Regions from separate parts of the Pantoea alhagi genome, predicted to be linked through region 1. Evidence: predicted binding sites of a transcription regulator. Region 1 holds the regulator's gene; each other region holds the start of a gene.

Region 1 (5,972 bases):
TGATGCGGCCCCCATTAACCGTGAAGCGCTGGAAAAAGGCGATCTGGTGTTTTTCCGCATCAATAACCGTGGCGCAGCCGATCACGTTGGCGTCTATCTGGGCAATGGTCGTTTTATCCAGTCGCCGCGTACCGGTAAAGATATTCAGATTAGCCAGCTTAGTGATGATTACTGGCAGCGGCACTATGTTGGCGCGCGTCGCGTTATGACGCCGCGCACCATTCGCTAACGCGTTGCGCAACAAAAAAGCCTGTCTCATGACAGGCTTTTTTATACTTCGCGCGGCGCTCAGTGCATAACGGCAGTGAAGCTAAACGCCATAATCATCAGCAATGCCACGACGGTAGTACCTATTGATAGTTTTAAATCGGTGTTCATCTGGCCTCTCCTTTACCCACATAAATTGTAACGTTATAGATTTTCCCATACTCCCTGGTAAAAATCTCGTTTTCTTTGCGCCAGCTTGGTAGAATCCCCGCCTTGCGTTGCGCAACGACAAAAAACCACCGTTGGCAGCCCTTTTTTAAAGACGTCCCGCCAGTCAGACGTACCTCAGCCCGCATAATGACAACCTCAACGCGCGCTGAATAACGCTATGTGGACGCAAACGATTAACATTAGCCTTATCAAAATATTAGGATAGGCGCAGGAGTATCTTTTTAATGGCAACAATCAAAGATGTCGCGAAGCGTGCCGGCGTTTCCACCACCACGGTATCGCACGTCATCAATAAAACCCGTTTTGTCGCGGAAGAAACCCGTGAGGCCGTGTGGGCAGCCATCAAAGAACTACACTATTCGCCCAGTGCGGTCGCACGCAGCCTGAAGGTTAACCACACTAAATCGATCGGTCTGCTGGCAACCTCGAGTGAAGCGCCCTATTTTGCTGAAATTATTGAAGCGGTAGAAACGCGCTGTTTCGCCAGTGGCTATACCCTGATTTTGGGCAACGCCCATAACGATCTACAAAAACAGCAGGCTTATCTGTCAATGATGGCGCAAAAGCGCGTGGATGGTCTGCTGGTGATGTGTTCTGAGTATCCTGAAGCACTGCTGAAAATGCTTGAGGAAAACCGCAATATTCCCATGGTGGTCATGGACTGGGGCGAATCCCGCGGCGATTTTACCGATACCGTGCTGGATAACGCTTTCGAAGGCGGCTATCTCGCCGGGCGCTATTTGATTGAGCGCGGTCATCGCGATATCGGCGTGATCCCAGGTCAGATGGAACGTAATACCGGTAGTGGACGCTTTGCCGGCTTTGTAAAAGCGCTGAATGAGGCCAACATCCCGGTACGCGAAGAGTGGATTGTACAGGGTGACTTCGAACCTGAGTCAGGCTATCGCGCCATGCAGCAAATTCTGGCGCAAAAGCAGCGCCCTACCGCCGTGTTCTGCGGCGGGGATATCATGGCAATGGGCGCGATTTGTGCAGCGGATGAAATGGGGTTGCGCGTGCCGCAGGATATTTCGGTTATCGGTTACGATAATGTGCGCAACGCTCGCTATTTTACCCCGGCGCTGACTACCGTCCACCAGCCCAAAGAGCAGCTGGGCGAAACCGCCTTTGATATGCTGCTGGACAGAATCACCAGCAAACGCGAAGAGCCGCAAACCATAGAGGTTCATCCCACGCTGATTGAACGTCGCTCCGTCGCCGACGGCCCTTTCCGCGACTATCGTCGTTAATGCGATGGCTCAGAAAACCTCCTTTTCTGAGCCTGTTACTCTTCACGCAGCCATTCCCGGTTGATTGTTTCCGTATCGCCAAGATAGTCCAGCAACCAGCGCAGTGCAGGTGAATCGCTTTGCTCCGACCAGCTGACGCAACAGAAGCTGTCGGGGAACGGCACCGGCAGCATCAGCTCCGTTAGCTGCCTGGCTTTAAGCAGCGGCGCGGCAAAATGACCGGGAACCATGCCCACGCACAGCCCGGCACGCAGGCAATCAAACGCGCTTTCCCAGTCCGGCACTACCAGGCGACGCTGATTATCCAGTGTCCAGGTAGTGCGCCGGGGCAACGCGCGGGAAGTATCCTCCAGCACCAGCGACGGCCATGGGCGAATATCATCCTCCTGTAGCGCAGTGGTAATGCTGGCTAGAGGATGATCAATGCTAACCACACAACGCCAGTTCAGCGCGCCCATATCGCGGAAGGCGAAGCGCCCTCCCACCGGGATCGCCTGTGTCGCGCCGATCGCCACATCAACCCGTTCATCCGCCAGCGCATCCCAGACGCCGTTAAAAACTTCCGGCGTGATCAGCAGCTCCATATCCGGAAAATGTCGGTAAAAATCGAGCACCAGCTGGCGGGTACGCTGCGGCTTAACGATGCGATCCACAGCAATGCTTAACTGCCCGCGCCAGCCGTTCGCTACCTGCTGGCACTGGCGTCGCGTGGCCAGCATTTTTTTGATAACAGCCCGCCCTTCACGAATAAAAAGCTCTCCCGCCTCCGTTAATACCACGTCCCGATGACGTCGTTCGAAAAGCGGCACCGCCAGCCAGGATTCCAGCTGACGAACCGTATAGCTGATAGCTGAGGGTACACGATGTAACTCTTCGGCGGCGGCGGAAAAGCTGCCATTGCGTGCTACGGCATCCACCACTTCCAGTGCATATTCAGACCACATTTTTTGCCTGCAAAAATTTTGATATCAATCGGCAAATTTTAGCGTTTCACATTCAGAAAAACATCCTTTACCCTCGCGCCGTCTGTTCACCTGCTTATAAATGAGAAAGAGATGTCTGCTTCAAAAGGATTTATGCTCTATCTGGCGCTACTCAGCACGCTGGGTTTTCTGGCCACCGATATGTATCTGCCTGCGTTTACTGCCATGCAGGCGAGTTTTCACACTTCCGCTGGCGTGATTAGCGCCAGCCTGACCGTGTTTTTAGGCGGCTTTGCCTGCGCTCAGCTTTTGTGGGGACCGCTTTCCGATCGTTATGGTCGTCGGCCAATATTGCTGTTGGGCCTTGCGCTGTTTGCGCTGGGCTGCGCGGGCATGCTGTGGGCGGATGCCACCTGGCAGATGTTGACCCTGCGCTTTATTCAGGCGGTTGGCGTATGCGCGGCGGCGGTAAGCTGGCAGGCGCTGGTTGTTGATCGCTATCGGGGCGCACAGGCGAATCGGGTTTTTGCCACCATTATGCCACTGGTAGCCCTGTCGCCGGCGCTGGCGCCGCTACTGGGTGCCTGGCTGCTCAGCCATTTTTCATGGCGCGCGATTTTTCTGGCGCTGTTTCTGGTTACGCTACCGCTGCTGTTTGCCACAGCAAACCTGAAAAAAACCACGCCCGCTTCCGATCCATCGCGGCAACGCAGCGGTTTTTTCCGTCTGCTGGCGTCTCGTATCTATAGCGGCAACGTGCTGATTTATGCTGCCTGTTCCGCCAGCTTTTTCGCCTGGCTGACCGGCTCGCCCTTTATTCTGCACGATCTTGGCCTCACGCCTGCCGATATTGGCCTGAGCTATCTTCCACAAACCGTCGCGTTTCTGGTCGGCGGCTTTGGCTGCCGTTCGGCGCTGCAGCGCCGTAGCGGACGTACGCTCTTGCCCTTCCTGCTGATTTTTTATGCGCTAAGCGTTGCTGCGCTGTTTATGGTATCGATTAGCGGTCAGGTTACGCTCTGGGGTTTATTAATTCCTTTTTGCGGCATGGCGTTGGCAAATGGCGCGATTTATCCCATCGTGGTGGCTAACGCCCTGCTGCCTTTCCCGGATGACACAGGTAAAGCCGCAGCGCTGCAGAACTGTTTACAGCTGGGTCTCTGTTTTTTCGCCAGCCTGGCCGTCTCATCCTGGTTGACGCATCCATTATTGACCACCAGCACGGTTATGCTGTCGACCATTCTGCTGGTGGTGGTGGGTTACGCTTTACAGTACGTTGCGCGCCACAGCGCTGCGGGCACAAAAAAGAGCGCCCGCTCTTCTCTTAGCGATTAAACCTCGCGGCTTCAGGCATAGTTAGCAACCTAACTATTAGCCGTTGTATATTGCCTTGCGGGAGCATATACTCCTTGCAAGGCAGTGACTTATAATAATCAGCGTGCTTTTTCCCGGTCATCCTGCGCTTTTCAGGCGACAATGTCGTACCTGGCCGGGCTTTCATTCAGTTTCAATCCTCTGTTTAACGTCGGATATCTGGCACACGGTCTTCCGTGAGATTTCTCACAATCCTGAGAAATTGACTATTCTCTTTCTCAGGTTCGTATCACACAGGTGATGGAGAAGCTATGAGTTCATCGTGCATAGAAGAAGTGAACCTGGAGGAAAACCATTGGTATCGTATCGTCCATGAAATGCTGGAGATGGCTGATATTGAGATCAACGGTAACCGCCCCTGGGATATTCAGGTAAAGAATCCTGACTTTTTTAAACGGGTTTTACAGGAGGGATCCCTTGGCCTGGGCGAAAGTTATATGGACGCCTGGTGGGATTGCGAACGCCTTGATATGTTTTTCCATCGCGTTCTGAAACACAAATTGGATCAACAACTCCCTCATCATTTTAAAGATACCTTGCGGATTGCAGCAGCGCGCCTGACCAATCTGCAGTCAAAAAAACGCGCCTGGATGGTAGGCAAGGAGCACTACGATTTAGGCAACGATCTTTTTTCGCTGATGCTTGATCCCTTCATGCAATACTCTTGCGGCTACTGGAAAACAGCCCAAACGCTGGAAGAGGCGCAGCAGGCGAAGCTAAAAATGATCTGCGAAAAGCTTGCACTGAAACCGGGCATGAAGCTGCTGGATATTGGCTGCGGCTGGGGCGGGCTGGCTGAGTTTGCCGCACGTCATTATGGCGTCACGGTCGATGGCGTCACGATTTCTGCCGAACAGCAGAAAATGGCCCAGCAGCGCTGCGAAGGGCTGGACGTGAATATTTTGCTGCAGGATTATCGCGACTTAGATAACCAGTACGACCGGATCGTTTCGGTAGGCATGTTTGAGCATGTTGGCCCTAAAAACTATGCCACCTATTTCAACGTGGTCGATCGCAATCTCAAACCGGATGGTCTGTTCCTGCTGCATACTATTGGCGCGATTAAAACCAATATGGATGTCGATCCCTGGATTGATAAATATATTTTCCCCAACGGCTGTTTGCCGTCAGTTCGTCATATTGCCGAAGCCAGCGAACCGCATTTTATTATGGAAGACTGGCATAATTTCGGCGCTGATTACGATACCACGTTAATGGCATGGTATGAGCGTTTTCTGGCGGCGTGGCCACAGCTTGCGGAGAAATATGGCGAGCGTTTTAAACGCATGTTCACCTATTATCTCAACGCCTGTGCTGGCGCGTTTCGTGCACGTGATATTCAGTTATGGCAGGTGCTATTTAGTCGCGGCGTCGAAGGCGGATTGCGCGTACCCCATTAACGGTATGTCGGGCAAATAAAAAACAGGCAACCCTGTTGCCTGTTTTTTTATGGTGTGCCAGCTTATTCCGCGTGGTTTTGCAGCGTGGTCGCCAGCGCCGCGTCACGTTGCGCCAGTACGCGTTCCACCGTATCAACAATCGCCTGTGTATGCGGATCAATTTCAATATTGACCCGCTGCCCCAGCCTTTTTGCGCCCAGCGTGGTACGCATCAACGTCTCAGGAATAAGATGGACGCAAAATTTAGTTTTAGTGACATCGCCTACGGTCAGGCTGATGCCATCAATACCGATAAAACCTTTGTGAAGGATATATTTCAGTAGCGTGCTGTCCTGCGGTTTAAACCAGATCTCACGGTTATTTTCAGCATTAATGATTTTGCTGATTTCTGCCGTGGTCATAATATGACCGGACATCAAATGACCGCCAATTTCGTCGCTGAACTTCGCCGCGCGCTCAATATTTACCGTATCGCCCGGCTGTATATCGCCAAGATTAGTAATGCGTAACGTCTCTTTTACCAAATCGAAGCTGACCCGATCGCCATTAATTTCCGTTACGGTCAGACAGCAACCGTTATGCGCTAC
Region 2 (5,972 bases), 790 kb from region 1:
TGGGCCAGCGGCTGGGCGATGGTGCTGGTAGCGGCATGGTGCGGCGAGCAGTTGCAAAAGCGGGGCAGACCGGCGCTGCTGGCGATGGTTTTTGCCGGACCGGGTATCGGTATTTTCCTTAGCGGCATGCTGGCAGTGCTGTTGAATCACTATCATCTTTCGGCGGCTGGTGCATGGCTGGCCTACGGCACGTTGGCCCTACTGCTGATTGCGCCGATTGCGATCAACCTGCCGCGTCGGGGCGAGCTGCACCGGCCGGAAACGGCCCCCGCGCCGCTGGTACTGAACGGCAACCTTAAGCGGCTGCTCTGGAGCTACAGCCTGGCAGGCTTCGGCTATATCCTGCCTGCCACCTTTCTCTCCCAGCTGGCAGTTACTCGTTTCCCACACAGTCTGTTCGCCCAGTTTGTCTGGCCGATTTTTGGCGGGGCAGCAGTGGCAGGTATTGTGCTTGGCATTGTGACCCGACAATTGGCTGGCGCCCATACCCGACTGGCGATAGCGCTATGGGCACAGGCGCTGGGAGTGTTTATCGGCGGACTGATGCCGGGCATCGGCGGTTTGCTGCTGGGCGCGCTGCTGACGGGCGGCGGTTTTCTTTGCGTGGTGCAGCTTACGCTGCAGTATGGCCGCGAGCTGGCTCCGCAGCATGCGCGCTATCTGGCAGGATTGCTGACCACCGGCTACGCCATTGGCCAGCTGGCCGGGCCGATGCTCTCCTCGCTTTCCAGCCTGTTTCTGCATCGCCTCGATCCCGCGTTATATGTTGCTGGCGCGGCGCTGCTGGTGGCCGGCGCTCTGGTGTGGCGACGCGCTGCATGAAGCAATTTCAGTCGTGATTACGTGTATTCACTGGATAAACCGGGCGGAGTGCTTCAGAATACGCCCTCAGATTATTACCCCGATAACGACCACGCTGGCGATTATCGGCTGTTACACCTGCTGGAGAAACATCACATGGCGACGTTAAGTCATGAAGCTGCTCTGGTTCACGACGCGCTGGTCGCGCGTGGACTGGAAACCCCGTTACGTGCGCCCGTACGTGAAATGGATGACGAAACGCGTAAGCGGCTGATTGCCGGGCATATGACTGAAATCATGCAGCTGCTCAATCTTGATTTAGAAGATGACAGCCTGATGGAAACCCCACACCGCATCGCTAAGATGTATGTTAATGAAATTTTCTCTGGTCTGGATTACGCCAATTTTCCCAAAATCACCCTTATTGAAAACAAAATGAAGGTGGATGAGATGGTGACCGTGCGGGACATTACCCTGACCAGCACCTGTGAACATCATTTTGTGATTATTGATGGTCAGGCGACCGTTGCCTATATTCCCAAAGATAAGGTGATTGGTCTGTCAAAAATCAACCGCATCGTTCAGTTCTTTGCCCAGCGTCCGCAGGTCCAGGAACGTTTGACGCAGCAGGTACTGATTGCGTTGCAGACGCTGCTCGGCACCAATAACGTAGCGGTATCGATTGACGCGGTGCACTACTGCGTTAAGGCGCGCGGCATTCGCGATGCCAACAGTGCCACCACCACGACATCGCTGGGCGGCCTGTTCAAGTCCAGTCAGAACACGCGCCAGGAATTTTTACGTGCGGTGCGTCATAACTAATCTCCTCTGACGGCAGAGGGAAGCGCAGCAGGAACCGGCATGCAACGAAATATCACGCTGGATTTTATTCGTGGTCTCGCCATTCTCGGTATCCTGCTGCTGAATATCAGCGGCTTCGGCCTGCCTTCCGCCGCTTACCTGAACCCTGCCTGGCACGGTCAGCCCTCTCTGAGCGATGCGCTTAGCTGGGCGGCGCTCGATCTGCTGGCGCAAAGTAAATTCCTTACGCTGTTTGCCCTGTTGTTCGGCGCGGGCCTGCAAATGCTATTGCCGCGCGGTAAACGCTGGCTTCAGGCACGCTTAAGCTGGCTGGTGATCTTCGGGTTTATTCACGCTCTTTTCCTCTGGGAAGGGGATATTCTTCTCGCCTACGGCATTATCGGCCTGATTGCCTGGCGAATGATCCGCGATGTTCCTTCCACGCGCTCGTTGTTCAACACCGGCGTAATGCTCTATCTGGTCGGCGTTGGCGTACTGCTGCTGTTTGGCCTGATTTCCTCGCCGGAACCGGCGCGTTCCTGGCTGCCCGGTGCGGCGGATATACAGTATGAAGCTTTCTGGAAGCTAAACGGCGGCTGGAACGCAGTGCAAAACCGCCTCGATCATCTCTCATCCATGCTGCTGGCGCTGGGCGCGCAGTATGGCTGGCAGCTGGCAGGGCTGATGATGATCGGCGGTGCGCTGATGCGCAATGGCTGGTTTCAGGGAGCGTTTAGTCGTCGTCACTATCGCCGCACGGCAGCGATCTTGTTGAGCCTCGGCTGGCTGATTCAACTGCCGGCGACGCTGTTACAGTGGCAGCTGGACTGGGCGTTTCGCTGGTCAGCGTTTTACCTGCAGGCGCCGCGCGACCTGGCCGCGCCCCTGATTAGCCTTGGCTATGCAGCACTTTGCTTCGGCTTTTGGCCTCAGCTGGCCAGGTTGAAAATTACCCAGCCAATCTGCTGCGTAGGCCGGATGGCGTTAACTAACTATCTGCTGCAAACCCTGATTTGTACCACGCTGTTCTACCATCTGGGCCTGTTTATGCACTTCGACCGCCTGCAGCTGTTGATGCTGGTGCCGCTGGTCTGGCTGGCAAATCTGCTGCTTTCCTCGCTGTGGCTGCGCCGGTTTCGTCAGGGACCGCTGGAGTGGCTGTGGCGTAAGCTTACCGCGCTGGCAGCGGGTAAGCCACTGAACAGCGCACGCCCCGGACAATGACGCCTGTCACAATTGTTACAAAATTGTATGTAACCGTTTTCATGAGTGTGACCTGTTTCACGTAGCCCGTCGCGGTTGCCTGCCAGAATAGTCGCCAGCAATCCCAGTTGGCAGGTACATCATGCAGCATATCTTCCTTATTTCAGGTCACTCATCATGATAACTATTCGTGATGTCGCGCGTCTGGCGGGCGTCTCCGTCGCAACAGTCTCGCGCGTGCTGAATAACAGCAGTGCGGTAACAGCTGAAACCCGTGACGCTGTGCAGCAGGCGGTGGATACCCTGGGCTATCGGCCAAATGCGAATGCGCAGGCGCTGGCCACGCAGGTTAGCGATACCATCGGCGTGGTGGTGATGGATGTTTCCGATCCCTTTTTCGGCGCGCTGGTAAAAGCAGTGGATAGCGTGGCGCAGCGGGTACAAAAACATGTCCTCATCAGCAACTCCTGGCATCAGGAACAGGAAGAGCGCCACGCCATTGAAGTCTTAATCCGTCAACGCTGCAACGCGCTGGTGGTGCATTCCAAATCCCTTTCCGATGCCGAGCTGGGCAACTTTATGGATCAGGTGCCAGGCATGGTGCTGGTCAACCGTATCGTGCCCGGCTATGAATATCGCTGCGTCGGGCTGGATAACGTTAGCGGGGCGCTCATGGCGACGCGTATGCTATTGCAGCAGGGCCATACGCGCATTGGCTATCTCGGCTCCAGCCATGCGATTGAGGATGAGGAACAGCGTCGGGCGGGCTGGCTGCAGGCGCTGCACGAGCAGGGCATTACGCCGCCGGACGTCTGGATCGGCAGCGGCGAGCCGGACATGCAGGGCGGGGAGGCGGCCATGGTTGAGCTGCTGGGGCGCAATGTGCAGCTTACGGCGCTATTTACCTATAACGACAGCATGGCTACCGGCGCGCTGACCGCGTTAAAAGATAACGGTATTCTGGTGCCGCAGCATATCTCTGTTATCGGCTTCGATGATATTCCGGTGTCACGCTATACCGATCCGCAGCTGACCACTATCCGTTATCCCATTGTTTCTATGGCAAAAATGGCCACAGAGCTGGCATTAAAAGGCGCAGTTGGCGAGCTGGATACCAGCGCCCGGCACTTTTTTATGCCAACGCTGGTGCGGCGTCATTCGGTGGCCGCCCGACAAAATGTGGGGCCGGTCACTCTTTCAAACGATTCCGCCATGTAACCGTTTTCAATCTGTGAGTAAATTCACAGTTAATTAACATATGCCTCTCTATGATAGCAGCGACTTAACGGCGATGAAACATCATGTAACGGTTTTAGCCTGCAGGCTGAATTGTTCTACAGCGCGCCGCGCAACAGTTTGGCATTACTTTCCAGGAAGCGTTACCGATTAAGGAAGTCAGGTTTTGTGTCAGCAATCCATCGGCTTTGCGTAACGTTTAGTTAACTACCCGCCCAGGCCGATTTTTTCACTAAGTATCCGCACACCTTCATCTGCTGGATGGAGGGTTTGGATGTAGAACGACCCCTGTAAAAACCGGAGATACTAATATTATGAATAAGAAGGTTTTCACCCTCACAGCCCTGGTTGCCAGCATGATGTTTGGTGCAACGGCGCACGCAGCAGATACCCGTATTGGCGTGACCATCTATAAATATGACGATAACTTTATGTCGATGGTGCGTAAGGATCTGGAAAAAGATGCGCAGGCTGCCGGTGGCGTTCAGCTGCTGATGAATGACTCGCAGAATGACCAGTCAAAACAGAATGACCAGATTGACGTTCTGCTGGCAAAAGGGGTTAAAGCGCTGGCAATCAACCTGGTTGACCCGGCTGCGGCAGGCGTGGTGATTGATAAAGCGCGCAGCAACGACGTACCGGTGGTGTTCTTTAACAAAGAACCAAGCGCCAAAGTGCTGGCTGGCTATGACAAAGCGTATTATGTCGGCACCGATTCTAAAGAGTCTGGCGTGATCCAGGGGCAGCTGATTGAGAAGCACTGGAAAGCGACTCCGGCATGGGATCTGAATAAAGATGGTCAGATTCAGTTCGTGCTGCTGAAAGGCGAACCGGGCCACCCGGATGCGGAAGCACGTACCAAATACGTGATCGAGACGCTGAATAAAGACGGTATCAAAACGCAGCAGCTGGCGATGGATACCGCGATGTGGGACACCGCTCAGGCAAAAGACAAAGTTGACGCCTGGCTCTCTGGCCCTAACGCCAATAAAATCGAAGTGGTGATCGCTAACAACGATGCGATGGCGATGGGCGCGGTGGAAGCGCTGAAGGCGCACAATAAATCTTCCATTCCGGTATTTGGCGTCGATGCGCTGCCGGAAGCGCTGGCAATGGTGAAATCGGGTGCAATGGCCGGTACGGTGCTGAACGACGGCGCCAACCAGGCGAAAGCCACCTTTGAACTGGCGAAAAATCTGGCGGCTGGCAAACCGGCTGCTGAAGGCACCAACTTTAAGCTGGAAAATAAAATTGTACGTATCCCTTACGTTGCGGTAGATAAAGAAAACCTTGCTCAATTCAGTAAATAAACGAAGTCGGGCACAGCGATAGCTGTGCCCTTTTTTGCCAGACGCAGATACATTTAGCCAGGTAAATTATGGCCAGTGAAAAAACAGCACAGCATGAATATTTGCTGGAGATGACTAATGTCAATAAGTCATTTCCCGGCGTAAAGGCTTTAGATAATGTTAATCTAAAAGTCCGGCCGCATTCCGTTCACGCGCTGATGGGGGAGAATGGCGCGGGTAAATCGACCTTATTAAAATGCCTGTTTGGTATTTACAGTAAGGACAGCGGCAGCATTATTTTTCAGGGTAAAGAGGTTAATTTCCAGAGCGCGAAAGAGGCGCTGGAAAATGGCGTATCCATGGTGCATCAGGAATTAAACCTGGTGCTGCAGCGTTCGGTAATGGACAACATGTGGCTGGGTCGTTATCCGCGCAAAGGCATATTTGTCGATCACGATAAAATGTATCGTGATACCAAAGCCATTTTTGATGAGCTGGATATTGATATCGATCCGCGCGACAAAGTGGCGCTGCTTTCCGTTTCGCAAATGCAGATGGTGGAAATTGCCAAAGCATTTTCCTATGACGCTAAAATTGTGATTATGGATGAGCCAACCTCTTCTCTGACTGAGAAAGAAGTTA
Region 3 (5,972 bases), 2.0 Mb from region 1:
GGCACCATATGGATTTATTAATGTCTTTTTGCTTAATTATTTGAGAGGTTCTAATAACTTTCCTGGTTACGCCTGGGGCTAACGCTGTAAAATGAGGGATGCATCTTTGCCATACAAAAATCATCTTGGTCAAAGAGTGAGCCTGCCGTTAACGTTTTCTGTACCGTTAACTCACAGTAAGGAAGCCAGCATGGCAGTTCCTCTTGATCTTCAGGCGCTAAACACCTTGTTTACCGAGGCCAGAACCCATAGCCACTGGCAGGATAAAGCGGTCGATTCAGCATTATTGCATCGGCTTTATGAGCTGGTTAGTCTCGCACCTACCTCAGCTAATGCTTCTCCGGGACGCTTTGTTTTTATTACCAGCGCATCGGGTAAGGAGAAACTGAAGCCTGCGCTCTCGAGCGGCAATGTGGAGAAAACGCTGTCAGCGCCAGTTACAGTAATTGTGGCTTCCGACAGTAAATTTTATGATCGGTTGCCAGAACTCTTTCCCTGAGCTGATGCCCGCAGCTGGTTTACCAGCAGCCCGGAGCTGGCTACTGAGACTGCCTTTCGCAACAGCAGTCTACAGGCAGGCTATTTGATTTTGGCGGCCCGCGCGCTGGGCCTGGATGCCGGCCCCATGTCGGGATTCGATGCGGAGAAGGTTAACGCGTTGTTTTTTGCACAGACCCACTGGAAAGCCAACCTGTTGATCAATCTGGGTTATGGCGAAGCGAGTAAGCTGCATCCGCGTCTGCCTCGTCTGCCGTTTACTGAAGCCTGCCGTTTCGCCTGAAGCTTTATCCGGCGCATTTTGACTCGTCTCCGTGCTTTTTTACCGCACTTGTTTAAACCTATTCCGAAAAGCACCCTGTACAAAGTAAAGCCGGGTGCAAAAGCATCGGAAAATTCTTACAATGCGATTGATGATTATCCGACCATTTTCACGGAGCGACAGATGGCAAGTCATTTTGTACGCTGGACGCTTGCCCAAAATCGGGCAGACGTACAGCGTATCCCGGCAGATATAGTGGAACAAGCGCGATTTCTGAACGATAAACGCCGCAGCCGTTATCTTGCAGCGCGTATGCTGCTGGCCGAACTTATGTTGCGTATTTATGGTATGTCCCAGCTTCCCGCCCTCACCACCACCAGCAGCGGCCGTCCTTGTTTTACCGATCCCGACCTGCCCGATTTTAGCATTGCCTACGCCGGTAATATGGTTGGTGTGCTGCTGGCGGAAGAGCAGAGCCGTGCCGGGCTGGATATGGAAATCGTACGGGCACATAGCCGTCAGACGCTGGAACATCATCTGCAGTATCTCTCTTCCGGCGAAAAAGCCTGGATTAATGCCCAGCAGGATCCGCTGGAAGCCATTACGCAAATCTGGACGCTGCGGCAAAGCGTGCTCAAGCTAACCGGGGAGAACAACGCCTGTGATAGTACTTTGCGTCTGCATCCCGCTTCAGGCCGTTTGCGCTCGCATACTTTTCCCGACATACAGGCGGTATGTGATGTCGAACCGCTACTTATCTGGTCCTGTGCCCTGTCTGCTGCGACCAGCCGCTTACGATTGTGGGAAATTGATGAACAGCAGAACTGGAATGCGTTAAGGGATATTGAGATGAATAAAGCGAATATGGGACCGCAGACCTTAAGACTGACCAGTATGCCAACAGAAAGGCAGCTGCAGCCTTAAGCCGCAGCGCCATCTGATTAATGTGAATCAATAAAAGCGATTTTCAGCACGAACAACAGTGCTACCACCACAACACAGGGATTGATTTCGCGCCAGCGTCCGGTTCCTGCTTTCATCACGCACCAGGAAATAAAACCCAGCGCGATGCCTTCGGTGATTGAAAAGCTGAACGGCATCATGGCAGCAGTTACAAAAGCCGGGACCGCCTCGGTCAGGTCGTCCCACTTTACGCGCGCCAGGCTTGAGGTCATTAATACCCCAACGTAAATCAACGCGCCTGCGGCAGCGTAGCCCGGCACCATCGATGCCAGCGGCGACAAGAACATTACCAGCAGAAATAAAATGCCGGTAACCACCGCCATCAGCCCGGTACGTCCACCAGCGGAGACGCCTGACGAGCTTTCAATATAGGCCGTCACGGAAGAGGTGCCGATTGCCGCACCGGCAACTGAGCTAACGCTATCCACCAACAGCGCCTGCTTCATGCGTGGGAATTTACCGTCTTTATCGGCCAGCCCTGCTTTATCCGTTACGCCAATCAGAGTGCCGGATGAATCAAACAGGTTAACCAGCATAAAAGAAAAAATCACGCCGGCCATATTGAGCGTAAATGCGCCGCCCAGATCCACCTGTCCGATAACTGAGTTAATCGCTGGCGGTGCGGAAAAGATCCCGTTGTATTTAACGTCGCCCAGCAGCAGGCCAGCCAGCGTGGTGATAACAATAGAAATAAGCACCGCTGCGTGGATATTACGTGATGCCAGCACGGCGATAATAAAGAAGCCCAGCGCCCCCAGCAGAACACTGTGCGAGGATAAGTCGCCTACCGTTACCAGCGTGGCTTCATTCCCCACGATAATACCGGCGTTTTTCAGCCCCATCATGGCAATAAACAGACCGATCCCTGCGGTAATGCCGGTACGCAAAGCAAGAGGGATATTGGCAATCATCCAGTACCGCACGCGAAAGAGCGTCAGCAGCAGCAGCCCCGTCGCCCCCCAGAAGATCGCCCCCATGCCTACCTGCCACGAATAGCCCATTGCGCCCACTACCACAAAAGCAAAAAAGGCGTTCAAACCCATCGCAGGTGCCAGCGCGACGGGCAGGTTAGCAATGATCCCCATCAGTATGCTGCCCAGCGCGGCGATCAAACAGGTAGTGACAAATACCGCCTGGGTATCCATGCCTGCCGCACCGAGAATTTGCGGGTTTACAAAGACGATATAGACCATCGTCAGAAAAGTTGTAAAACCGGCAATCAACTCGGTACGCACCGTAGTGCCATGTTCCTGCAGCCGGAACAGACGCTGTAGTAAGCCTTGTTTAGTCATTTGTTACATCCGAACGGGAAAAGAGGTCGCCGCGTATGCTAGCGATTTTGACGCAACAGTACACTGATTTTTCGCAAACGGTTGCGGTTTCCGGCGGGCGGCTGGGTCGCATTTTACGCTCAGTCGGGTAAAGTGGGCTTTTTCCCTGGTAAGGATGAGGCAGAATGACGATTGAATGTCTGTTTTTCGACTGTGACGGAACGCTGGTGGATAGCGAATTGCTCTGTACCCAGGCGTATGTTTCCACCTTTTCCCGCTACGGCGTGCATCTGCCATTACAGGAGATGTTTGAAAAATATAAGGGCGTCAAACTCTACGATATTATCGCTGACGTTAACCAGCAACACCCGCTTGATGTCGCAGTGGAAACTTTTGAACAAGAATATCGTGCAGAGGTGGCTCGCCTTTTCGACGCACAGCTACAGCCGATCCCCGGCGCCAGAGCTTTAATGGAGCAGATTAACGTACCGGCGTGCGTGGTCTCTAACGGCACGGTAAAAAAGATGCAGCACTCTCTTGGGCTGACCGGCCTGCTTCCTTTTTTTGGCGATCGCCTGTACAGCGGCTACGATATCGGCCACTGGAAGCCGGATCCACAGCTGATGTTTCATGCTGCTGAGCAAATGCAGGTGCCGATTGAACGCTGCCTGCTGATTGATGATTCAGAGGCAGGGGCGCGTGCCGGTATTGCGGCAGGCATTCCGGTTTTCTATTATTGCGCCGATGCGCATAACGCGCCGCTCGATCACCCGCTGGTTACCCCGTTTGATGATCTGACGCGGCTGCCAGCGCTGTGGAACGCGCGGGGCTGGCATCTTACTCGTTGATTTCACCGCTCATAAAAAAGCCTCAACCCTGTCGTCAGGGCTGAGGCTTTATTCAGACAGCCGTTATTTTTCAATCCATGCTGTTGACCAGGCGGTACCTACACCCGGCTCAAACTGGTTCGCACTGCCCGACCACTGTGAGCAATATCCTGAGTAAGGGAAAGGTTTACATTGATAAACTTTACCGTTTTCAGGCTGCAGCACCAGCGGTTTTTATCGGTAAGCTCTTCAGTAATAGTAAGCGTGGTGGCAAAAGAGATAACTTCTGCATTATCCCAGAAGAAGCGAACCTTAACTTTGTCACCCGGGCGCAAATCTTTACCATAAAGCTGGCCTGATAGCCGGTACGCGCAGGAACATCAGATTCGTGCGCCCTATTAACAGCCGGTACGCGTCCATGACCTTCAATGAGATAGCCATGGGCCCATGCGCCACTCATCGTCATCGCAGATACTGCTAAAGCAATTAATTTAATCTTCAAACATTTACGTCCCGTGTAAATAAAAAAGAACATCTTTATATATTCACGGGACAACATTCTGGAATCTTTTACCGTTTAATTAAGACAAAACAGCTTGATATACTTAACCTTATATTATCTCGCTCTGTTAAATAACTTTATTTAAAAATGAAATGTAACCTGTGCTTTGACAAGCGCGTAGAGAAAGAAAAGGTGATTATTGAACCAACAAAAGGATGCATACCATCAAAAAAAACCGTAGAAGAACGTTATATCAGTTAACGATATGCTAATAAGTCGCTGATAAAAATCGGGTAAAAGCTAACGGCTATGGTTAATTGAACTTCAATATAAGGCTGGAAATTAATTACCAGAAGAAGAGACAGCAGCGTTTGAGTCTGCGCTTTATATCTTAAATCTCACGGGACGGTTTTACGCTCTGGTATGAAGAAAAGTTTACCCGCATGCCAGGCACGCACTGCGGGTAATCTCAATCAGGCGGGGCTGCTGCCGTTATCATCTCCAGCTAACAGCTTGTCAAGACGGTCGCCGCCGACGTGGCGGAAATCCTGCCCCTTCACGAAATAGAAAATAATTTCGCAAATATTCTGACAGCGATCGCCAATGCGCTCGATCGCGCGGGCGCAGAACAGAGCGGTTAGTACGCTGGGGATCGTACGCGGGTCTTCCATCATGTAGGTCATCAGCTGACGCACAATGCCTTCATATTCCTGGTCGACTTTTTTATCTTCACGATAGATTTCTACCGCCGCGCTCAGATCCATACGCGCGAAGGCATCCAGCACATCGTGCAGCATCTGAATAGTATGCCGTCCCAGCGACTCCAGACTGACCAGTAACGGCTGATGCTGCTGGCTAAACTTCTCCAGCGCCGTGCGGCTGATTTTTTCCGCTACGTCGCCAATACGCTCCAGCTCAGAAATGGTTTTGATAATTGCCATTACCAGACGTAAATCGCTGGCGGTCGGCTGCCGCTTGGCAATAATACGCACGCAGGCCTCATCAATATCCACTTCCATCATGTTGACCTTCTGGTCACCATCAATAACCTGCTTCGCCAGCTCTGCGTCCTGGTTATGCATCGCGGTAATGGCATCGGTGAGCTGCTGCTCAACCATGCCGCCCATTATCATGACCTGGGTGCGGATATGCTCAAGCTCAGCGTTAAACTGGCCGGAGATATGCTTGTTCAGGTTTAAATTGTCCACATCGATCTCCAGTTAACCATAACGGCCAGTAATGTAGTCTTCAGTTTGTTTCTGATGCGGTTTGGTAAACAGCGTGTCGGTATCGCTGAACTCAATCAATTCGCCCAGATACATAAATGCGGTGTGGTCGGAACAGCGTGCTGCCTGCTGCATATTATGCGTAACGATCACTACGGTGTAATCCTGCTTCAGCTCGGTAATCAGCTCTTCGATACGACCCGTTGAGATAGGATCCAACGCCGAGCAGGGCTCATCCAGCAATAGCACTTCCGGACGAATAGCGATACCGCGCGCAATGCACAGGCGCTGCTGCTGACCACCGGAGAGGCTATAGCCACTCTGATGCAGCTTGTCTTTGGTTTCATTCCATAGCGCCGCTTTACTCAGTGCCCACTGAACACGCTCATCCATTTCGGCACGTGGCAGCTTTTCAAACAGTCG
Region 4 (5,972 bases), 350 kb from region 1:
TAAACAGTTAGCGCGCAAAATAATATCCCTAAAGAGTAATTATATTTAGCATCGCTAAGGAATCAGCATGGCTGGAGTTGCGCGCGCCCGACGTCTTGGTCGGGTTTTTCTGTTGGTAGATAACATGCTGGTGGTGCTGGGATTCTTTGTGGTGTTCCCGTTGATCTCAATCCGCTTCGTTGATCAGCTGGGCTGGGCGGCGATGATCGTCGGGATCGCGCTGGGTTTGCGCCAGCTGGTGCAGCAGGGACTGGGCGTATTTGGCGGCGCTATTGCCGATCGCTTCGGCGCCAAGCCAATGATTATCAGCGGCATGTTGCTGCGTGCGGCTGGTTTTGCTGCGATGGCGGTGGCACACGAGCCGTGGGTATTGTGGTTTTCCTGTCTGCTTTCCGGCATTGGCGGCACGCTGTTCGATCCGCCGCGTACCGCGCTGGTGGTGAAGCTGATTCGTCCCGAGGCGCGTGGCCGTTTCTTTTCGCTGTTGATGATGCAGGACAGCGCTGGCGCAGTGCTGGGTGCGCTGATTGGCAGCTGGCTGCTGGCGTGGGATTTCCGCCTGGTTTGCTGGGTGGGCGCGCTGGTTTTTGTCCTGGCCGCGCTGTTTAACGCGCTGCTGCTGCCAGCCTGGCGTATTTCTACCGTGCCGACCCCGCTGCGCGAAGGGCTGGGACGGGTGCTGAAAGATCGCCGTTTTTGCACCTATGTGCTGACCTTAACCGGCTATTACATTCTGGCGGTTCAGGTCATGCTGATGCTGCCGATTATGGTAAACCAGATTGCCGGAACTGCCAGTGCAGTCAAATGGATGTATGCCATTGAGGCTGCGCTGTCGCTGTCACTGCTTTATCCGATTGCCCGCTGGAGCGAAAAGCGCTTTCGTCTGGAGCATCGTTTAATGGCTGGTCTGCTGCTGATGACGCTGAGCCTGCTGCCGATTGGCCTGACTGATTCCTTACAGCAGCTGTTTATTTTGATCTGCCTGTTCTATATCGGCGCAATTATTGCCGAGCCGGCGCGTGAAACCCTGAGCGCGGAGCTGGCCAGCTCACGGGCACGCGGCAGCTATCTTGGCTTTAGTCGCCTGGGTCTGGCGCTGGGCGGCGCGCTGGGATATACCGGCGGCGGCTGGATATTTGATACCGGACGCGAGCTGGATTTGCCGGAGCTGCCGTGGCTGATGCTGGGCTGTACCGGTGCAATTACCCTGCTGGCGCTGTGGTGGCAATTTCAGCCGCGCGCCGCAGCGCCCGCTATATTGCGCGGCGGCTAACATGCCGTTGCGGTTTGCCCTTCCCGGGGATCTCTTCCATACTTTTTAAGCATATTCAAATAATTGCTGACGGCAGCCTGCTGTTGGCAATATGAGTAAGGAGAGATGCGGTGAAACTCTATATTTACGATCATTGTCCGTTTTGCGTTAAAGCACGCATGATTTTTGGCCTGAAAAATCTGCCGGTAGAACTGGTGATAATGCTTAACGATGATGAGGAGACACCAGTCCGTCTGATTGGTCAGAAAATGGCGCCGATTCTGCAAAAAGAGGATGGCAGCTGTATGCCGGAGAGCCTTGATATTGTGCGCTATGTCGATCAGCTGGATGGCGAACCATTACTGACCGGTAAAACCAATCCCGCAATTAACGACTGGCTGCGCAACATGGGTAGCTATGTGAATAAGCTGCTGCTGCCGCGCGTTGCTGAAGGCGCTTTTGCCGAGTTCGCCACGCCGCAGGCGCGCAGCTATTTCAAAAACAAAAAGGAAGCCAACATTGGCGACTTTGCTGAATTAAAACAGCATGCAGACGGGCTGATCAAAAAGATCTCTAACGATATGCGCGATCTCAATAAGCTGATCGTGAAGCCGAACGCCGTTAATGGCGAACTGAGCCTGGATGATATTAACCTGTTTCCTCTGCTGCGTTCGCTGACGCTGATAGCGGGTATTAACTGGCCCAGCCGGGTCGCGGAGTATCGCGATAATATGGCGAAGCAAACGCAGGTCAATTTGTTAAGTTCGGTTGCGGGTTAATTTTTTAAGGGCAGCGTTTCGCCGCCTGCTGTCCTTCTTCCCGCGTTTTACCTTTCTTTTCCTGTTTTCCTGGTGACTCACGACGGTGATTGCGGCAAGCTTAGCCTCCTGAAAAGGAGACTTTCTCCGCATTACTTTCGAGGATTGTCATGAACAAGGCGTTTTTGGCGCTCTGCGCCCTTGTGCTGGCCGGTCTGTTGACCGCCTGTAATCAGCTAACCCAGTACACAATTTCCGAGCAGGAGATCAATCAGGCCCTGCAGAAACATAATAATTATCAGAAAGACATTGGCGTGTCCGGGCTGGTTAATGCCCATATCGTGCTGAATAACCTCAGCAGTCAGATTGGCCGCGAGGAAGCCGGTAAGGTGACGCTCTCCGGCAATGCGAAAGTGAATATCACTTCGCTGCTGGGGCCGCAGCAGGCGGATATGCAGCTGAAGATGAAAGCTCAGCCGTTCTTCGATAAACAAAAAGGCGCGATTTTTCTGAAGGATCTGGAGATCGTGGAAGCCAATGTGCAGCCGGAAAAAATGCAGCCGATCCTGCATACCCTCACGCCCTATCTTAACCAGTCGCTGAAAAGCTATTTCGATCGCGAACCGGCTTATATCCTGAGCGAAGATCGCAGCAAAGCGGAAGCGATGGCGAAAAAACTGGCGAAAGGAATTGAGGTAAAACCGGGTGAGCTGGTGATCCCTTTTATCGACTGACCACAGCCGCCCGCGCTGTTTTCTGCGGCGCGGGCTATTTACCTTTAATCGCTTTGCGATTCCAGGCTATCCGGGCGTGACAGGCTGCGCTCCTCCCGCAAGGCAGCGGAGGCGCTGGCGCTATTTGCACCACTTCTCCTGTTTCTCCAGACTTTTTTCGCGCGGCCGACATAAAGCAAGTGCAATCGGTTGCCTTTATCCTTATGCTTGATACCCGGCTAAAAACTGCCTTGATTTCCCACCGCCGGAGCCTAATTCATGACTGCACAACCTCAGCAACTGATCATTCGCCGCCCTGACGACTGGCATATCCATCTGCGTGACGATGAGATGCTGCGCGCCGTATTGCCTTTTACCAGCGCCGTGTGCGGCCGTGCCATTGTGATGCCTAATCTGGTGCCGCCCGTCACCAGCGTGGAGGCGGCAAGCGCCTATCGCGCACGTATTCTGGCCGCGTTGCCGGAAGGACATACTTTCCAGCCGTTAATAACCTGCTATCTTACCGATTCGCTTCAGCCTGATGAGGTGGAAAAAGGCTTTCAGGCCGGAGTTTTTACCGCAGCCAAGCTTTATCCCGCTCACGCCACCACCAACTCCAGTCATGGCGTAACCAGTATTGACGCCATCGCCACGGTGCTGGAGCGTATGCAGCGCATCGGCATGCCGCTGCTGATTCATGGCGAAGTGACCGATGCGCATATCGATATTTTCGATCGTGAGGCACGCTTTATCGAAACGGTTATGGAGCCGCTGCGTCAGCGCTACCCTGAACTGAAAGTGGTGTTTGAACATATCACCACCAAAGAAGCCGCACAGTATGTCGAGGCGGGCAATGATCTGCTGGCTGCGACAATCACGCCACAGCATCTGATGTTTAACCGTAACCATATGCTGGTGGGCGGTGTGCGCCCGCATCTCTATTGCCTGCCGATCCTGAAGCGCAATGTCCATCAGGAGGCGCTGCGCAAGGTAATTGCCAGCGGTAACCATCGCTTCTTCCTCGGCACCGATACCGCGCCGCATTTACGTCATCGTAAAGAGGCCAGCTGTGGCTGCGCCGGGGTGTTTAATGCGCCGACCGCGCTCCCCGCTTACGCTACGGTTTTTGAAGAGATGGGTGCGCTACAGCATTTTGAAGCCTTCTGTTCAGAAAACGGCCCAAACTTTTACGGTCTGCCGCTGAATGAAGGAACGATTCGCCTGGTGCGTGAACCCTGGACTGTCGACGAAAGCATTGCGGCGGCGGGCGATACGCTGGTGCCTTTCCTCGCCGGTGAAACCCTGAACTGGCGCATTGCCTGATGATCCCCTGCGGCTGATGTTTTGCCATCAGCCGCTTCTGTAATTCTCTCCATTTTTTCATCGACATCCTGCTCGCTTTTCGTTGCTTTGCTGCCGCATTAACTGTATAAATAGCCAGTACTCACAGCGGAGGCAGATATGCGTGTTGAAGTAACCATAGCGAAAACCACTCAGCTCCCTGCCGGCGCTATCGATGCGCTGACGCAGGAACTGTCAAAACGAATCGATAAAGAATTTCCGGAAATGGCCAACCATATTTCGGTGCGCTACGCCAGCGCGAATAACCTGACCGTGATGGGCAGTGGTAAAGATGCCAAAGATCGTGTGACCGAGATCCTGCAGGAAACCTGGGAGAGCGCCGACGACTGGTTTATCACTGACTAGCTTTCTTTTTGTGCCGTTGTTTGCCGGATATCGCCATCCGGCTTTTTTTTATCTTTACCGCCTCGCCGCCCTCCCAACGCGGTTATAGACTGTTGTAAGCCGATGACATATTCTGGCGTCCGTCATGACTTACAGGAGGTGTTAACCATGACCGCTGATAAACCTGAAGAGGCGATGACCTTTGGTGAACTGCTGGCGTTAATTGGTGAACAGCAGCGTCGTCTTACCGTGTTGGAAAACGCATTTTCCTATCTTGCCTTTTGTCTGGACGATAAATCTAATCAGTTATTGATTCATAGCCTGCGACTGGAAGCGCAAAACCAAAATCATGATGAGGGAATGCAGCAGCATTTTGCTCGTCTTGCGGCTGAGCTGGAAAAACGTCACGCCCCGGTTAAAATTCAACCCGATACCACTCTTTGATTTTTATAAACTCCTGCATTATGCAGGAGTTCTTTTCCTGCTAAGAATAATCAGAATTCTGTTCAAATATTATTCTCCGTAGATTAATTACGCTATTCGAGCATTTTTCGTGCCGCTTAAATCTGTAACACTGTTATAATCACTCTGCTCTGTGAAAAAAAGCCGCATTGAAACCTCAAATAATCACTTCGTTCTACGAGTAATAAGGGGGTTATAATGGACAGTAATAAAGAGATTATTCAGACACATCCCCTCGTTGGATGGGATATCAGTACCGTGGACTCGTATGATGCGATGATGATTCGTCTGCATTCGCTTTCATCTAATGAGCAACAGCCTGATGAAGCCGACGTAGGGCCGACTTACTGGCTGACTACGGACGTTGCCAGACAGTTTATCTCCATTCTGGAAGCAGGTATCGCTAAAATAGAAGCCAGCGAAATCCTTGCCCGAGACTACAAAAAGCATTAACCAGTAACGTTGGTTAACCAGGCACCCTGCGGGGTGCCTTTTTATTATCTGCACGCTTTTGCTATGCTGCTAAGCCTTCGCAGCATCAGGAGAAGTTGGCTAATGGTTTATGATCTTATCGTTATCGGTAGTGGTTCCGTCGGGGCCGCCGCAGGCTGGTACGCGACGCGTGCCGGGCTTAAGGTGCTGATGATTGACAGCGCGCACCCGCCCCATCAGGAAGGCAGCCACCACGGCGCAACGCGTCTGATTCGTCACGCCTATGGCGAGGGCGCTCGCTATGTTCCACTGGTTTTGCGCGCTCAGCAATTGTGGGATGAACTGGAGCAACAGAGCGGTGAACAGATTATGCACCGCAGCGGCATCATCAACCTTTCTCCTGCCGACTCGCCGTTTATTAACAACGTAACAGAAAGCGCACGCCAGTTTCAGCTGGAGATTGAGGTTTTATCGCCAGAGCAGATACGCCAACGCTGGCCAGAAATTGCGGTACCGGAAGGCTACACGGGCGTTTTTGAACCGCGCTCCGGCTATCTGAAATCAGAGGTGGCGATTCGCAGCTGGATTCGCCTGGCGCGCGAAGCGGGCTGCGCTCAGCTGTTTAACTGTGCGGTATCCGCCATTGCCCGCGAAGATGAGCTGCAGCGC

Evidence for each region. The regulator PurR, encoded in region 1, represses purine synthesis genes. The targets are predictions, from matches to a motif close to CANGCAAACGTTTGCNTG.
Region 2: galS (HTH-type transcriptional regulator GalS) is a predicted target of PurR. The motif match lies at 2,853-2,870, and genes of this name have one in related genera.
Region 3: B1H58_RS07520 (NCS2 family permease) is a predicted target of PurR. The motif match lies at 3,086-3,103, and genes of this name have one in related genera.
Region 4: pyrC (dihydroorotase) is a predicted target of PurR. The motif match lies at 2,923-2,940, and genes of this name have one in related genera.

The regions. Positions count from the first base shown of each region.
Region 1 covers NZ_CP019706.1:3,813,805-3,819,776, forward strand. The annotation lists gene B1H58_RS17990 (C40 family peptidase) at 1-229, shown strand, start outside; gene cydH (cytochrome bd-I oxidase subunit CydH) at 289-378, opposite strand; gene purR (HTH-type transcriptional repressor PurR) at 663-1,688, shown strand; gene punR (DNA-binding transcriptional activator PunR) at 1,724-2,632, opposite strand; gene punC (purine nucleoside transporter PunC) at 2,744-3,946, shown strand; gene cfa (cyclopropane fatty acyl phospholipid synthase) at 4,237-5,385, shown strand; gene B1H58_RS18020 (riboflavin synthase subunit alpha) at 5,448-5,972, opposite strand, start outside.
Region 2 covers NZ_CP019706.1:3,020,269-3,026,240, forward strand. The annotation lists gene B1H58_RS14100 (YbfB/YjiJ family MFS transporter) at 1-822, shown strand, start outside; gene folE (GTP cyclohydrolase I FolE) at 958-1,623, shown strand; gene yeiB (DUF418 domain-containing protein YeiB) at 1,663-2,826, shown strand; gene galS (HTH-type transcriptional regulator GalS) at 2,983-4,023, shown strand; gene mglB (galactose/glucose ABC transporter substrate-binding protein MglB) at 4,356-5,351, shown strand; gene mglA (galactose/methyl galactoside ABC transporter ATP-binding protein MglA) at 5,420-5,972, shown strand, end outside.
Region 3 covers NZ_CP019706.1:1,605,974-1,611,945, forward strand. The annotation lists partial or broken gene B1H58_RS07510 (malonic semialdehyde reductase) at 191-781, shown strand; gene B1H58_RS07515 (4'-phosphopantetheinyl transferase family protein) at 944-1,684, shown strand; gene B1H58_RS07520 (NCS2 family permease) at 1,702-3,015, opposite strand; gene yieH (6-phosphogluconate phosphatase) at 3,180-3,842, shown strand; gene B1H58_RS20580 (hypothetical protein) at 4,033-4,380, opposite strand; gene phoU (phosphate signaling complex protein PhoU) at 4,797-5,531, opposite strand; gene pstB (phosphate ABC transporter ATP-binding protein PstB) at 5,544-5,972, opposite strand, start outside.
Region 4 covers NZ_CP019706.1:4,162,770-4,168,741, forward strand. The annotation lists gene mdtH (multidrug efflux MFS transporter MdtH) at 68-1,273, shown strand; gene grxB (glutaredoxin 2) at 1,384-2,031, shown strand; gene B1H58_RS19800 (lipoprotein) at 2,181-2,744, shown strand; gene pyrC (dihydroorotase) at 3,003-4,046, shown strand; gene dinI (DNA damage-inducible protein I) at 4,185-4,430, shown strand; gene B1H58_RS19815 (hypothetical protein) at 4,578-4,853, shown strand; gene bssS (biofilm formation regulator BssS) at 5,070-5,324, shown strand; gene solA (N-methyl-L-tryptophan oxidase) at 5,427-5,972, shown strand, end outside.